Linked DNA regions of Methylorubrum populi. The protein of the gene in region 1 interacts with the protein of each later gene in a pairwise test. Links are inferred from orthologs where the notes say so. Each region holds a gene or a part of one and is shown in the gene's direction. Other genes may lie near its edges.

What was found. The genes of interacting proteins can lie anywhere in the genome.
Region 2: the proteins of secD (region 1) and pheT interact in binary tests that used the Escherichia coli proteins (3 or more experiments, as listed by UniProt). The link is inferred for Methylorubrum populi from one-to-one orthologs.

Annotation. Positions count from the first base shown.
Region 1 is NZ_AP014809.1:4,886,319-4,893,896, reverse strand. Bases 3,475-6,385 are described here. They hold secD (protein translocase subunit SecD), read left to right. Parts: upstream 3,475-4,086; coding sequence 4,087-5,685; downstream 5,686-6,385. Other genes in these bases: secF (protein translocase subunit SecF), read left to right, coding at 5,791-6,385; yajC (preprotein translocase subunit YajC), read left to right, coding at 3,687-4,019. Outside these bases: 5'/3'-nucleotidase SurE, read left to right, coding at 1-185; MPPM_RS22620 (protein-L-isoaspartate O-methyltransferase family protein), read left to right, coding at 222-926; MPPM_RS22615 (murein hydrolase activator EnvC family protein), read left to right, coding at 1,134-2,456; MPPM_RS22610 (ATP-binding protein), read right to left, coding at 2,572-3,450; more of secF, read left to right, coding at 6,386-6,735; MPPM_RS22590 (Mth938-like domain-containing protein), read left to right, coding at 6,854-7,252; MPPM_RS22585 (phytoene/squalene synthase family protein), read left to right, coding at 7,282-7,578. UniProt on the Escherichia coli protein: Part of the Sec protein translocase complex. Interacts with the SecYEG preprotein conducting channel. SecDF uses the proton motive force (PMF) to complete protein translocation after the ATP-dependent function of SecA.
Region 2 is NZ_AP014809.1:1,848,816-1,854,733, reverse strand. Bases 2,637-5,663 are described here. They hold pheT (phenylalanine--tRNA ligase subunit beta), read left to right. Parts: upstream 2,637-2,951; coding sequence 2,952-5,375; downstream 5,376-5,663. Other genes in these bases: MPPM_RS08500 (DUF1186 domain-containing protein), read left to right, coding at 5,393-5,663; pheS (phenylalanine--tRNA ligase subunit alpha), read left to right, coding at 2,637-2,887. Outside these bases: MPPM_RS08525 (glycosyltransferase family 4 protein), read right to left, coding at 1-624; rpmI (50S ribosomal protein L35), read left to right, coding at 1,036-1,239; rplT (50S ribosomal protein L20), read left to right, coding at 1,293-1,658; more of pheS, read left to right, coding at 1,805-2,636; more of MPPM_RS08500, read left to right, coding at 5,664-5,918.

The DNA of each region.
Region 1 (7,578 bases):
ACGCCCGCCACGACGGGCGCGGCAATCCCTATTTCTGGCTCGCCTTCGCCAAGGCGCGGTTCGAGCCCGGCAACGGCACGGATCTCAAGGCGATCGCCGAGAACCGCATCTCGGTGACGCCGCTGCGGCTCGACCTCACCGACGAGCCGGAACTGACCCGCTTCGCCGCGGCGTTCCGGCCGTGAGCGGAGGCGGTCGATCCGGCGGCCGCCTGGGGCCCCATGCCTCCTGAGGGTGAGGAGCCGGACGCGACCGGGCTGACGCAGGATCCGGCGCAAGAGCTGGAAGCGGCGACCGGCAACGCCGCCTTCGTGCTGGCGCTGCGCGAGCGGGGCGTGCGCGACACCGCCGTGCTGCGGGCGATGGAGCGAGTGCCGCGGGAGCGCTTCGCCCCGCCGGCCCTGCGCACACACGCCCGGCGGGACATCGCCCTGCCGCTCGCCTGCGGTCAGACCATGACGGCACCGAGCATCGTCGCCGCCATGCTCGGCGCCCTCGACATCACCCCCGGCGTTCGGGTGCTGGAGGTCGGCACGGGCACGGGCTACGTCACCGCCCTGCTGGTGCGGCTGGGCGCGGCCCATGTGCGCAGCCTGGAGCGCTACGAGGGGCTTGCCCGCGCCGCGCGGGCGCATCTCGGGCACGATTTCGACGCCGCCGCCGTCGAGACCGCCGACGGGCTGGCGCCGGAGGTCGTCCGAGGCGGCAGCTACGACCGCATCCTCCTGAACGGCAGCCTCGCCGCGCTGCCCCCGCACCTTCCCGCCGCGCTCAAATCCGGCGGGCGGCTGGTCGCCGGGTTCTGGACCGGGCGGGGAAGCCGGCTGGTGACCCTGACCCGCGACGGCGCGGCGGCTTTTGCGCGGTCGGAAGGGCCGACCCTGCGCCTCGGCCCGCTCACCCCGGGGCGGGCGCTCGCACCGTAGCGGCTCGTGCCCGATCACGCGGCGGCGGGGAGGGGGCGGAAACGGCTGCGCACAGCGAAGATGCAACCGGCGCCGTCACCAGGATTCCTCAACCTTTACGGAACAGGCGCGAAACTGACCCCTGCATCGATCTCGGGAACGGTTGCTTAACCTGAATCCCGTTTGAATAGCGCATCACGTTGCGTCAGTGTTCAAACGGGTGCGTCGATGCCGGTTCGGGGGAAAGTTCTGGGCTTGAGGACGCTGTCGCGCTTCGCCCTCATCGGAATGATCGGCGGCGGCACCGCCGCCTGCTCGTCCGACGCCTCGCGCCTCGGCGATCCCTTCACCAACCCGTTCGCCTCGCTTTCGGGCGAGCCCTCGGCCACCGGCAGCCTGCCGGCGGAGGGGAGCGAGGGTGAGATGGCGGCGGCCCCGGCGATCCGCACACCGCGGATCCAGTCGCAGGCGCTGCCCGCCCCCGGCCCGGCCCTGTCGCCGCGCCCCGGCGCGATGAGCGCCGCCGCGCCCCGGGCCGCGACCCGCGTGGCGACTGCCGAACCGATCTCGGGCGGCATGGCGAGCAGCGTGTCGGGCCTGAACCCGGATTCGGGCCGCGCGATGACGCCGCGCGCCCCGGCGCCGCAGCCCAAGCTCCAGTTCGGCAAGCCTGTCGACAAGGCCGCCGAAAAGGCCGCGGAGAAGCGCGCCGCCGAGGCTGCCGCCGCGAAGGCGGCCGACGCCCGCCGCGAGGCCGAGCGCCAAGCCGCCGCAGCCAAGATCGCCGAGGCGAAGGCGGCCGAGGCCAAGGCCGCGGAGAAGGCGGCGCAGTCGAAGAAGCTCGCGGAAGCGAAGAAGGTGGCCGACGCCAAGGCGCATCCGCGTCCGGGCCAGAAGGGCGCTGAGAAGACGGTCAAGGCCGAGACGAAGCCCGATCCGAAGGACGTCGCCAAGGAGGCAGCAAAGGCGGAGGCCGCTCGCAAGGCGGAGGCCGAGGCCAAGCAGGCCAAGGCGGACGCCGCCAAGAAGCTCGCCGAGGCCCGCGCCGCGGAAGCGGCCGCCAAGGCCGCCGCCAAGGAGAGCAAGGAAGCCGCCAAGGCGCCCGCGAAGGAAGCCGCCCCGGTGAAGGTCGCCAGCGCCGATGCTTCGGCCCCGATCCCTGCCGCGGCGGCCCCGCAGGCGCCGGCCGAGTCGTTCCGCTGGCCGGCCAAGGGCCGGATCATCAACGGCTACGGCTCGAGCGGCAACGAGGGCATCAACATCGCCGTGCCCGAGGGCACCCCGGTCAAGGCCGCCGAGGACGGCACGGTCGCCTATGCCGGCTCCGACGTGAAGGGCTACGGCAAGCTGGTTCTGGTGCGGCACAACAACGGCTACGTCTCGGCCTACGCCCATAACGGCGAGCTGGACGTGCGCCCCGGCGAGAAGGTGAAGCGCGGCCAGACCATCGCCAAGTCGGGCGCGACCGGCAACGTCACCTCGCCCCAGCTCCATTTCGAGCTGCGCAAGGGCGCGACCCCGGTCGATCCGATGCCCCATCTCGGCGGCTGAGTTTTCTCCTGACGTCAAACGGAAACGGCGGCTCCGCGAGGAGCCGCCGTTTTGTTTTTGGCCCTCTCCCCGCCTGCGGGGAGGGGGGCGCAGCGAACTGGAGCGTCTGAAAAACTTAGCCGTCGAGCCGCTGCCCGAGCCGCCCCGCCAGATCCTGGATGAACTGGAACGCCGTGCGCCCCGAGCGCGAGCCGCGGGTGGTGGCCCATTCGAGCGCCTCGGCCCGCACCCGGTCCGGCTCCGCCTTGAGACCGTGGCGCTCCACGTAGGCGCGGATCATCGCCAGATATTCGTCCTGGCTGCATTTGTGGAAGCCGAGCCAGAGGCCGAAGCGGTCGGAGAGCGAGACCTTCTCCTCCACCGCCTCGCCGGGATTGATCGCGGTGGAGCGCTCGTTCTCGACCATCTCGCGGGCGAGCAGGTGGCGCCGGTTCGAGGTGGCGTAGAACAGCACGTTGCCGGGCCGGCCCTCGATCCCGCCGTCCAGCGCCGTCTTGAGCGACTTGTACGAGGTGTCGTCGGCGTCGAACGAGAGGTCGTCGCAGAAAACCAGCCAGCGGTGCGGGTCGTTGCGCAGCAGGCTCATCAGTTCCGGCAGGGCCTCGATGTCCTCGCGGTGGATCTCCACGAGCTTCATCGGTAGCGCGCCCTCGGGCCGCCGGGCGTTGATCTCGGCATGGGCCGCCTTGACCAGCGAGGACTTGCCCATGCCGCGCGCGCCCCACAGCAGGGCGTTGTTGGCAGGCAGTCCGCGGGCGAAGCGCTCGGTGTTCTCGACCAATATGTCGCGGGCCCGGTCGATGCCGGTGAGGATGCCGATCTCGACCCGGTTGACCCGCGGCACCGCGATCAGCCGGCGCTCGGGCCCCCAGAGAAAGGCGTCGGCGGCACTCGTATCCACCTTCGGGACGATGGGCGGGGCGGCGCGCTCCAGGGCTGCGGCGATCCGTTCCAGGAGCGGGAGAAGGTCGGCGGGCGTCGGCTCTGCGGCCATGATGGGCGGGTCCGGTTGCGGGGGGAGGGCGGCGGCCCTCGCTGCGGTGGCGCCTTTTAGGCCGAGGGCGGACGAAAGGGGAACCACCGGACCGCGGCGGCGGATGCACCACCCTGCCGTTGCTTTCGAATCGCCCGTCGCTATAGTCCGCGCGCTTTTCGGCAGGCTCGTCGTCGCAAGGCTCCGGCGTCGCCGGGCCTCACGGGCCGCATGCCCTCGATCAGGAGTGTTCGGCGTTGATCACCCCCGCCTTCGCGCAAGGAGCCGGTGCCGGAAGCGGCGCGGATGTCGCGTTGCAATTCGTACCTTTCGTCCTGATCTTCGTGATCATGTACTTCCTGATCCTGCGCCCGCAGCAGCGCCGGCTCAAGGATCACCAGAACATGGTGAAGAACGTCCGCCGCGAGGACACCATCGTGACCACGGGCGGCCTTGTCGGCCGGGTCACCAAGGTCGCGGACGACGCCTCGGAGATCGAGGTCGAGATCGCCCCGAACGTGCGCGTGAAGGTGGTGCGCACGATGATCTCCGAGGTCCGCGTCAAGGGCGCCCCGGTCAAGGCCTCCTGAGGCGCCACACGCGCGTGCCGGTCCTCAAACGCCCGGCACCCATGACAGAAAAGTCGGAACCGGGCGGATGCTGCGCTTCTCGAGAACCAAGATTTTCGCGACCCTGGCCATCATCCTGATCGGTCTGAGCCTCGCGGTGCCGAGCTTTTTCTCGAAGGAGCAGCGCGAGGCCTTCGTCAACGCACTGCCGAAGCCGATCCAGTGGATGGTGCCGACCCGGGCGATCGTGCTCGGCCTTGACCTCCAGGGCGGTTCGCAGATCCTCCTGGAAATCGACCAGCCCGACCTCGTCCGCTCGATGGTCACGGGCCTGCGCGACGACGTGCGCCGCATCCTGCGCGAGGCCTCCGTCTCGCCCGAGGGCGGCATCCGCGTGATCAACCGCGGGGTGGAGCTGCGCATCCCCGATGCGGCGGCCCGCGCCAAGGTGATGCCGAAGCTGCGCGAGCTCGCCCAGCCGATCAACAATCCGCTCGCCGCCGGCGGCCAGACGCTGACGGTCAACGAGGCCGAGAACGGCACGATCCAGCTCGTCCTGACGGATGCCGGCGTCAACGACCGCACCCGCCGCGCCGTCACCCAGGCGATCGAAGTGGTGCGCAAGCGCATCGATTTCGGCGGCACCAAGGAGCCGTCGATCCAGCAGCAGGGCGCCGACCGCATCCTCGTCCAAGTGCCCGGCCTGCAGAACCCGCAGGAGCTGGAGGACCAGCTCGGCAAGACCGCCAAGCTCGAATTCCGCATGCTGGCCGATTCGCCCTCCGGCGACGTCGATCTGCTGCCCTCGAAGGACGAGGGCGGCGCCAAGGTGCCGGTCGAGCGCCGCGTCATGGCCGATGGCAGCGATCTCACCGACGCCCAGCCCGCCTTCGACCCGCAGACCCACGAGCCGATGGTGAGCTTCAAGTTCAACCTGCGCGGCGCCCAGCGCTTCGGTCAGGCGACCTCGGAGAATGTCGGCCGCCGGATGGCGATCGTGCTCGACGGGGTGATCCAGTCGGCCCCCGTGATCCGCTCGGCGATCACCGGCGGCTCGGGCCAGATCACCGGCAACTTCACCGTCAAGGACGCCAACGACCTCTCGGTGCTGCTGCGGGCGGGCGCGCTGCCGGCCAAGCTCACCGTGGTCGAGCGCCGCGTCGTCGGCCCCGGCCTCGGCCGCGACTCGATCGAGGCCGGCAAGATGGCGACGCTGGTCGCCGCCGGGCTCGTCATCGCCTTCATGTTCGCGACCTACGGCACCTTCGGCTTCATCGCCAACATCGCGCTCATCGTCCATGTGGGCCTGATCCTCGGCCTGATGTCGGTGCTGGAGGCGACGATGACGCTGCCCGGCATCGCCGGCATCGTGCTCACCATCGGCACCGCGGTCGATTCCAACGTGCTGATCTACGAGCGCATGCGCGAGGAATCCCGCGCCGGACGGTCCCTGGTCTCGGCGCTCCAGGCGGGCTTCGACCGGGCGTTTGCCACCATCATCGATTCGAACTCGACCATGGCGATCGCCGCCCTGCTCCTGTTCTTCATGGGTTCCGGCCCGGTGAAGGGCTTCGCCGTGGTGTTCATCCTCGGCATCCTCACCACCGTCATCACCGCCGTGACCCTGACCCGCATGATGATCGCGGTGTGGTACAACTGGTTCCGGCCCAAGGCCCTGCCGTTCTGATCGACCCCCGCCCGGGGATTTGAGGCGGTCCGCATGAAGCGGGCCGCGGACACCGCTTCGAAGGCTCAGGCGCGGCGCGCCGGCCTTCATGATCCGAGACCGACCATGCGCCTGCTCCGCCTCTGGCCCGACGAATCGCATTTCGACTTCATGCGGTTCCGGCGCGTCACCTTCCCGCTCTCGGCGGTGATGTCGGTGGTGACCGTGCTGCTGTTCGTCACGGTCGGGCTCAATTTCGGCATCGATTTCAAGGGCGGCACCCTGGTCGAGCTGCAGGCCAAACCCGGGCAGACGGCGGACGTCGCCGAGATCCGCCACACCGCCAACGGCTTCGGCTTCGGCGAGACCGAGGTGCAGGAACTCGGCGGCCAGGGGCAGGTGCTGGTGCGCTTTCCGCTCCAGCCGGGCGAGCAGGGCCAGACCGCGGTGATGCAGAAGGCGCATGCCGCCTTCGACGCGCAGTACGATTTCCGCCGCACCGAGACGGTGGGCCCGCGCGTCTCCGGCGAGCTGGTGCAGTCCGGCACGATCGGCGTGGTCCTCTCGGTGCTGGCGGTGCTGCTCTACCTGTGGTTCCGCTTCGAGCGGGAGCTGGCGCTCGGCGCCATCGTCGGCACCCTGCACGACATCGTGCTCACGGTGGGCATCTTCATCATCACCCGCATCGAGTTCAACATGACCTCGATCGCCGCGATCCTGACCATCGTCGGCTACTCGCTCAACGAGACGGTGGTGGTGTTCGACCGTACCCGCGAGCTGATGCGCCGCTACAAGACCATTCCGGTGGTCGAGCTGCTGAATCTCTCGATCAACTCCACCATGTCGCGCACGGTGATGACTTCGCTCTCGACCACGCTGTCGCTGGTGGCGCTGGTGCTGTTCGGCGGCGAGGCGATCAAGGGGTTTGCCGTGGTGATGCTCTGCGGCGTGGTGATCTGCACCTACTCGGCGATTTTCGTCTCCACGCCGGCACTGATCTATATCGGCCTGCGTCTCTCGGGGGCGAAGGCGTCGCAGCGCGAATCCGGCCTGCCGCAGGCGGCGGAGTAGGGCGGGGCGTGCGGCGCGCCGCGGGATACCGGTTCGACACGGTCCCCGCAGCCGCGGCGGTCGAGGGCGGCGCCGGCGCGTCCGATTTCGTCCGGGACGCGATGAGGGGAGACGCGGCGTGAGCGAGGGACGGGTACCGGGGCAGATCCACGACGGCTTCCTGCCCGGCCGCCACGGCATCGACGCCTACGGCAATGGCGGCTTCCGCTTCGGGCAGATGTCCCATCGCGGCTCGATCCTGCTGCTGCCCTCGGGCGTGCGCGCCTGGGATGTGAGCGCGCCCTCCGCCATCGACGGGCCGAGCCTGTCGCCCGTCCTCGCCGAGGCCGAGGCCATCGAACTGCTCCTCATCGGCACCGGCGCCGATATCGTCTTCTTGCCCGAGGCCCTGCGCCAGCGCCTCAAGGCCGCGGGTATCGGCCTCGACACCATGCAGACGGGGGCGGCGGCGCGCACCTACAACATCCTGATGGCCGAGAACCGCAAGGTCGCGGCCGCGCTGATCGCCGTTGCTTGAGCCTTAGAACGCCGCATGAGCCCCGCTCCATGACGCGCCCCGAGACCCGAACCGAGACGAGCCCGGAGGCCGGCAATGGCGGGCTCGCCTTCGCCTTCCGGCACTGCGAGGAGCTGGTGCGCGCGGGCGACCCCGACCGCTACTTCGCGACGTTGTTCGCGCCGGCCGCCTTCCGGCCGCACCTGTTCGCGCTGGCCGCCTTCAGCCTGACCATCGCCCGCGTGCGAGAGGCGGCCTCGAACCCGATGGCCGGCGAGATCCGGCTGCAATGGTGGCGCGACGCGCTCCAGGGCGAGGCGCGGGGCGACGTGCGGGCCAATCCCGTC
Region 2 (5,918 bases), 3.0 Mb from region 1 along the record:
GTCGACCTTGGCGGCGATCTTCAGCGGGATGCCGGAGCGGATCGCCATCTCGATCGCGCGGTCGGGGCGCTTCTCGGGCGAGATGCGGCCGAGGAAGGCGAGGTAGCCGCCCTTGGCATCCGGATAGTACGGGCAGTTCTCCTTCGGCAGGCCGTGATGGATCGTGGCCAGCCAGTTGGAGCTTTCCGGCATCGGCTCGCGCTGGTTGTCCGAGATCGAGACCAGCGGCATGCCCGTGAACGTGTTGTAGACCGGCATGAAGTCCGGCACGTCCAGGCGACCGTGCATGGTCGTCAGGCACTTGTGGTACAGGTCCTCGAACATCGGGTACTGCAGAAGATCGATGTGGAAGTGGATCACATCGAACTCGTGCGCCCGGCGATGCACGTGGTGCAGCATGGCGAGGTGGCCCGCGGTGTGATCGCGGTAGCCGAGAAGGCGCAGGCCCTCCGGATGGCAGGCGGCGAGCTTCGCCGAAGTCTGGGAATCACCGCTCGCGAACAGGGTCACGTCGTGACCCTGGCGGACGAGTTCTTCCGTAATCCACGAAACGACACGCTCGGTGCCGCCATAGAACTTCGGCGGCACGGCTTCCGCGAGCGGGGCAACCTGGGCAATGCGCACGAAGACGTCTCCTGTGACAGGAAATAGGAATGTTGGAGAGACTAATGGGGGACGCGGCCTGAGCGGGACATGAACGAAACAGACAGCCAAGGTTTATGGTTCCGCCGCGGGACTGGGGCGAGCGGCAATCTTTGCAACCCCACCGAATGCCGGCTTTCCACAGGGGCGAATCCATAGAGCTGCCGGGGGGACGAGGGTTCACCGGACACCGCCGGCCCCATGCAAGAACCTGTCCGCGGACCGGTCGCGCGGATCGGTTGATTGAAACCGCGAAAAGTTTCTGCCATAAGCCGCCCGCGTTGAACCGCCCGGCCGATCAGGGCTGCCGTGGCGGTTCCCGTTGCTCCAGCAGCATTCAAGCGCGAAGTGCCGGCCGCCGGTCGGATCGCTGTCGCGTTTCAGGAGAGCCAAATGCCCAAGCTGAAGACGAAGTCGGGCGCCAAGAAGCGCTTCAAGGTTACCGGCACCGGCAAGGTGGTCTACGCCCAGGCCGGCAAGCGCCACGGGATGATCAAGCGGACCAACAAGCAGATCCGCAACCTGCGCGGCACCACGACCCTGTTCGAGGGCGATGCCGCCAACGTGAAGAAGTACTTCCTGCCGAACCAGCGGTAAGTCCTTCCACCCCTCGCGATCTGTTTTTGTCTTAAAGTTCCAGGAGATCTCCCATGGCCCGCGTCAAGCGCGGCGTGACCAGTCACGCGAAGCACAAGAAGGTTCTGAAGGCCGCCAAGGGCTATTACGGCCGGCGCAAGAATACGATCCGCATCGCCAAGCAGGCGGTGGAGAAGGGTCTGCAGTACGCCTACCGCGACCGCAAGAACAAGAAGCGCACCTTCCGCGCCCTCTGGATCCAGCGGCTCAACGCGGCGGTGCGCGAGCACGGCCTGACCTATTCCCGCTTCATCAATGCCCTCGCCAAGTCGGGCATCGAGGTGGACCGCAAGGCCCTCTCCGAGCTCGCCATCCACGAGCCGGCCGCCTTCGCGGCGGTGGTCGAGAAGGCGAAGTCGGCCCTGCCGAAGGCCGCCTGATCGCTCCGCCACCCGGCGGACCGACGTTTTGACAAGGCGCGGCGCGGCAAGCGCCGCGCCTTCTTGTTTTCCGGGTGCTTGCGCGCTGCGCGGCGACGCGCAAAAGCAGCCCCGAAGCAGTACTCCGGCGACCTTCAAGGACAGCGGTGATGGATCTCGACGCTCTCGAACGCGATCTTCTCGGACAGGTCGAGCGGGCCGGGGACGAGACGGGGCTCGAGGCCCTGCGCGTGTCGGCGCTGGGCAAGAAGGGCAGCGTCTCGGAGCTGCTCAAGACGCTCGGCACGATGACGCCCGAGGAGCGCAAGGAGCGCGGCCCCCTCATCAACGGCCTGCGCGACCGGGTGCAGGGCGCCATCGCCGAGAAGCGCGAGGCGCTGGCCCAGGCCGCCCTCGATGCGCGGCTCGCCGCCGAGCGGATCGACGTGACGCTCCCCTTGCGCGAGGCGCCGGAGATCCGCGGCCGCATCCACCCGATCAGCCAAGTGATCGAGGAGATCACCGCGATCTTCGCCGATCTCGGCTTCTCGGTGGCGGAAGGGCCCGACATCGAGACCGACGAGCTGAACTTCACCGCGCTCAACTTCCCCGAAGGCCATCCGGCGCGGGAGATGCACGACACCTTCTTCCTCGCCCCCGACCATCTCGGGCGGAGGAAGCTCCTGCGCACCCACACCTCGCCGGTTCAGGTCCGCACCATGCGGGCCAAGCAGCCGCCGATCCGCGTGATCATGCCCGGCCGCACCTACCGGCACGATTCCGACCAGACCCACACCCCGATGTTCCATCAGGTCGAGGGCCTCGTCATCGACCGCTCGGCCAACATCGCCAATCTCAAATGGGTGCTGGAATCGTTCTGCCGCGCCTTCTTCGAGGTCGAGGCGGTGACCATGCGCTTCCGCCCCTCGTTCTTCCCCTTCACCGAGCCCTCGGCCGAGGTCGATATCCAGTGCTCGCGAAAGGGCGGCGAGCTGCGCTTCGGCGAGGGCACCGACTGGCTGGAGATCCTCGGCTGCGGCATGGTCCATCCGAACGTGCTGCGCAGCGGCGGGCTCGATCCGGATCAGGTCCAGGGCTTCGCCTTCGGCATGGGCATCGACCGCCTCGCCATGCTGAAATACGGCATGCCGGACCTTCGCCCCTTCTTCGAGGCCGACGTGCGCTGGCTGGAGCATTACGGCTTCCGGCCGATCGACGTGCCGAGCCTCGTCGGCGGGCTGACCGCCTGAGCCCTGCCGCCCCGACCTTCGATCCCGGCCCGGCCCGCTCCGGCGGCCGCGAGGATGTTCTGAGATGAAATTCACCCTCTCCTGGCTCAAGGACCACCTCGACACCGAGGCCTCGCTCGACGCGATCAGCGAGACGCTGACGCGGATCGGCCTCGAGGTCGAAGGCGTCGAGGACAAGGCCGCCGCGCTCCGTCCCTACGTCATCGCCCGGGTGATCTCGGCCGAGCAGCACCCCAATGCCGACCGCCTTCGGGTCTGCCAGGTCGATGCCGGCGACGGCCAGCCGCTCCAGGTTGTGTGCGGCGCGCCGAACGCGCGCACCGGTATGCTCTCGGTCTTCGCGCCCCCCGGCACCTACGTGCCGGGCAAGGACATCACCCTCTCGGTCGGCACGATCCGGGGCGTCGAGAGCCGCGGCATGCTCTGCTCCGGGGCGGAGCTGGGCCTCAGCGAGAACCATGACGGCATCCTCGACCTGCCTGCCGACGCGCCGGTCGGCACGCCCTACGCCGTCTGGGCCGGGCTCGACGACCCGGTGATCGAGATCAACCTGACGCCGAACCGCTCGGACTGCGCCTCGATCCACGGCATCGCCCGCGATCTCGCCGCCACCGGCATCGGCACTCTCAAGCGCGAGCCGATGCCGCCGGTGCGTGGCGAAGGCGCCTGCCCGACCTCCGTCACGCTGCAGTTCGACGCGCATGACCGCGGCCTCTGCCCGCTCTTCGCCCTCCGCCTCGTGCGTGGCGTCAAGAACGGTCCCTCGCCCGAATGGATGCAGAAGCGCCTGCGGGCGATCGGCCTGCGCCCGATCAACGCGCTGGTCGACATCACCAACTACATGACCTTCGACCGCGGCCGGCCACTGCACGTGTTCGACGCGAAGAAGGTCGCGGGCGGACTCACCGTGCGCCGGGCCGAGGAGGGCGAGAGCCTCGTGGCGCTCGACGGCAAGACCTACCGGCTCGATTCGGACACGGTGGTCATCGCCGACGCCAACGGTGTCGAGTCGATCGGCGGCATCATGGGCGGCGAGGCCTCGGGCTGCGACGAGACCACCACCGACGTGCTGATCGAATCGGCGCTCTGGGATCCGCGCAACATCGCCCGCACCGGCCGGCGCCTCGGCATCATCACCGATGCCCGCTACCGCTTCGAGCGCGGCGTCGATCCGGCCTTCGCCCTGCCGGGGCTCGACCTCGCCACGCGCCTCATGGTCGATCTCTGCGGCGGCTCGCCGAGCCAGGCCACCATCGCCGGCGAGGTGCCGGAACTCTCCCACGTCATCGACTTCCCCTGGACCGAGGTGCGGCGCCTCGCCGGCATCGAGCTGTCGCGGGCCGAGATGAAGGTGACGCTGGAATCCCTCGGCTTCCACATCTCCGGCTCGGGTGATCGCGTAAAAGTGCTGCCGCCGTCCTGGCGACCGGACGTGGAGGGCAAGGCCGACCTCGTCGAGGAGATCGTGCGCATCGCCGGCCTCGACCGGATCGAGCCGAAGCCGCTGCCGCGGATCGAGACCGTCGCGGTCGAGCCGATGCTGACCGTGCTGCAGCGGCGCGGGCGCCTCGCCAAGCGGGCGCTGGCGGGCCGCGGCATGCTGGAGGCGGTGACCTACTCCTTCATCCCGCACGAGGATGCGCGGCTGTTCGGCGGCGGCAAGCCGGATCTGGCGCTTGCCAACCCCATCGCCGCCGACCTCTCCGACATGCGCCCGAGCCTCGTGCCCGGCCTGCTGCGGGCGGCGCAGCGCAACGCCGACCGCGGCTTCCCCGACACCGCGCTGTTCGAGGTCGGCCAGTGCTTCGCCAGCGACGAGCCGGAGGGCCAGTCCCTGCGCGCCACCGGCCTGCGCCGCGGCACGGCGCGGCATGCCGGCGCCGGACGCCACTGGAGCGGCGCGGCGGAGACCGTCGATGCGTTCGAGGCCAAGGCCGACGCGCTGGCGCTGCTCGCGGCCCTCGGCGTGCCGACCGGCGGGCTCCAGATCGTGGCCGGCGGCCCCGACTGGCTGCATCCCGGCCGCTCGGGCACGCTGCAGTTCGGGCCGAAGAACGTGGTCGGGCATTTCGGCGAGCTGCATCCGCGGCTGCTGAAGGCGATGGACCTCAAGGGTACGCTGGTGGCCTTCGAGATCACCCTCGACGCCCTGCCGCTGCCGCGCCACCGGCCGACCAAGGCGAAGCCGGCGCTCGCGCTCTCCGACCTCCAGGCGATCTCCCGCGACTTCGCCTTCGTCGTCCCCCGCGACGTGCCCGCCGCCGACATCCTGAAGGCGGCCCAGGGCGCCGAGCGCAAGATGATCACCGGCATCGAGGTGTTCGACCTCTACGAGGGCGCCGGCATTCCGGAGGGCTCGAAGTCGGTCGCGGTCGCGGTGCGGCTGCAGCCCTCCGAGCGCACGCTCACCGATGCCGAAATCGAGGCGGTGAGCGCCAAGATCGTCGCCGAGGTGGGCAAGAAGACCGGGGCAACGCTCCGTTCGTGATCGCGGGAGGCAGGGCCATGGACGCGGATCTCGTCGCCGTTCTGAGGGAAGAGAATCATCTTCCGGCCGAGGCGCTGAGGCGCGCCGCCCGGGATCCCGAGGCGGTCGCCGAGCCGGTGCTCGCGCTTCTCGAGCGGGCGGCGGAGGATGCCGATGCGGTCGAGGACGAGGAGACCAACCTGCTGTTCTGGGGTCTGCACGCCCTGGCGGCGGCCCGCGACACCCGCATCTTCCCGCTCCTGATGCGCCTGATGCGCCAGGACGGCGAGGCGGTCGACGGCCTTCTCGGCGACGCGGCGACCGAGACCCTGCCGGCGGTGATCGCCTCGACCTTCGACGGCGACACCGCTTCGCTCGCCCGGCTGATCCTCGACAGCACCGCCGACGACTTCCTGCGCAATTCGGCCTTCAATGCGCTGGGGATCCTGACGCGCCAGGGGCGAATTCCGCTCGCCGAGGCAGAGGCGCTGCTGGTGCGCTTCGACGAGGCCCGCGCGGCGGTGGAGGAGGCGCCGGCCTGGATGGGCTGGGAGGAGGCGATCG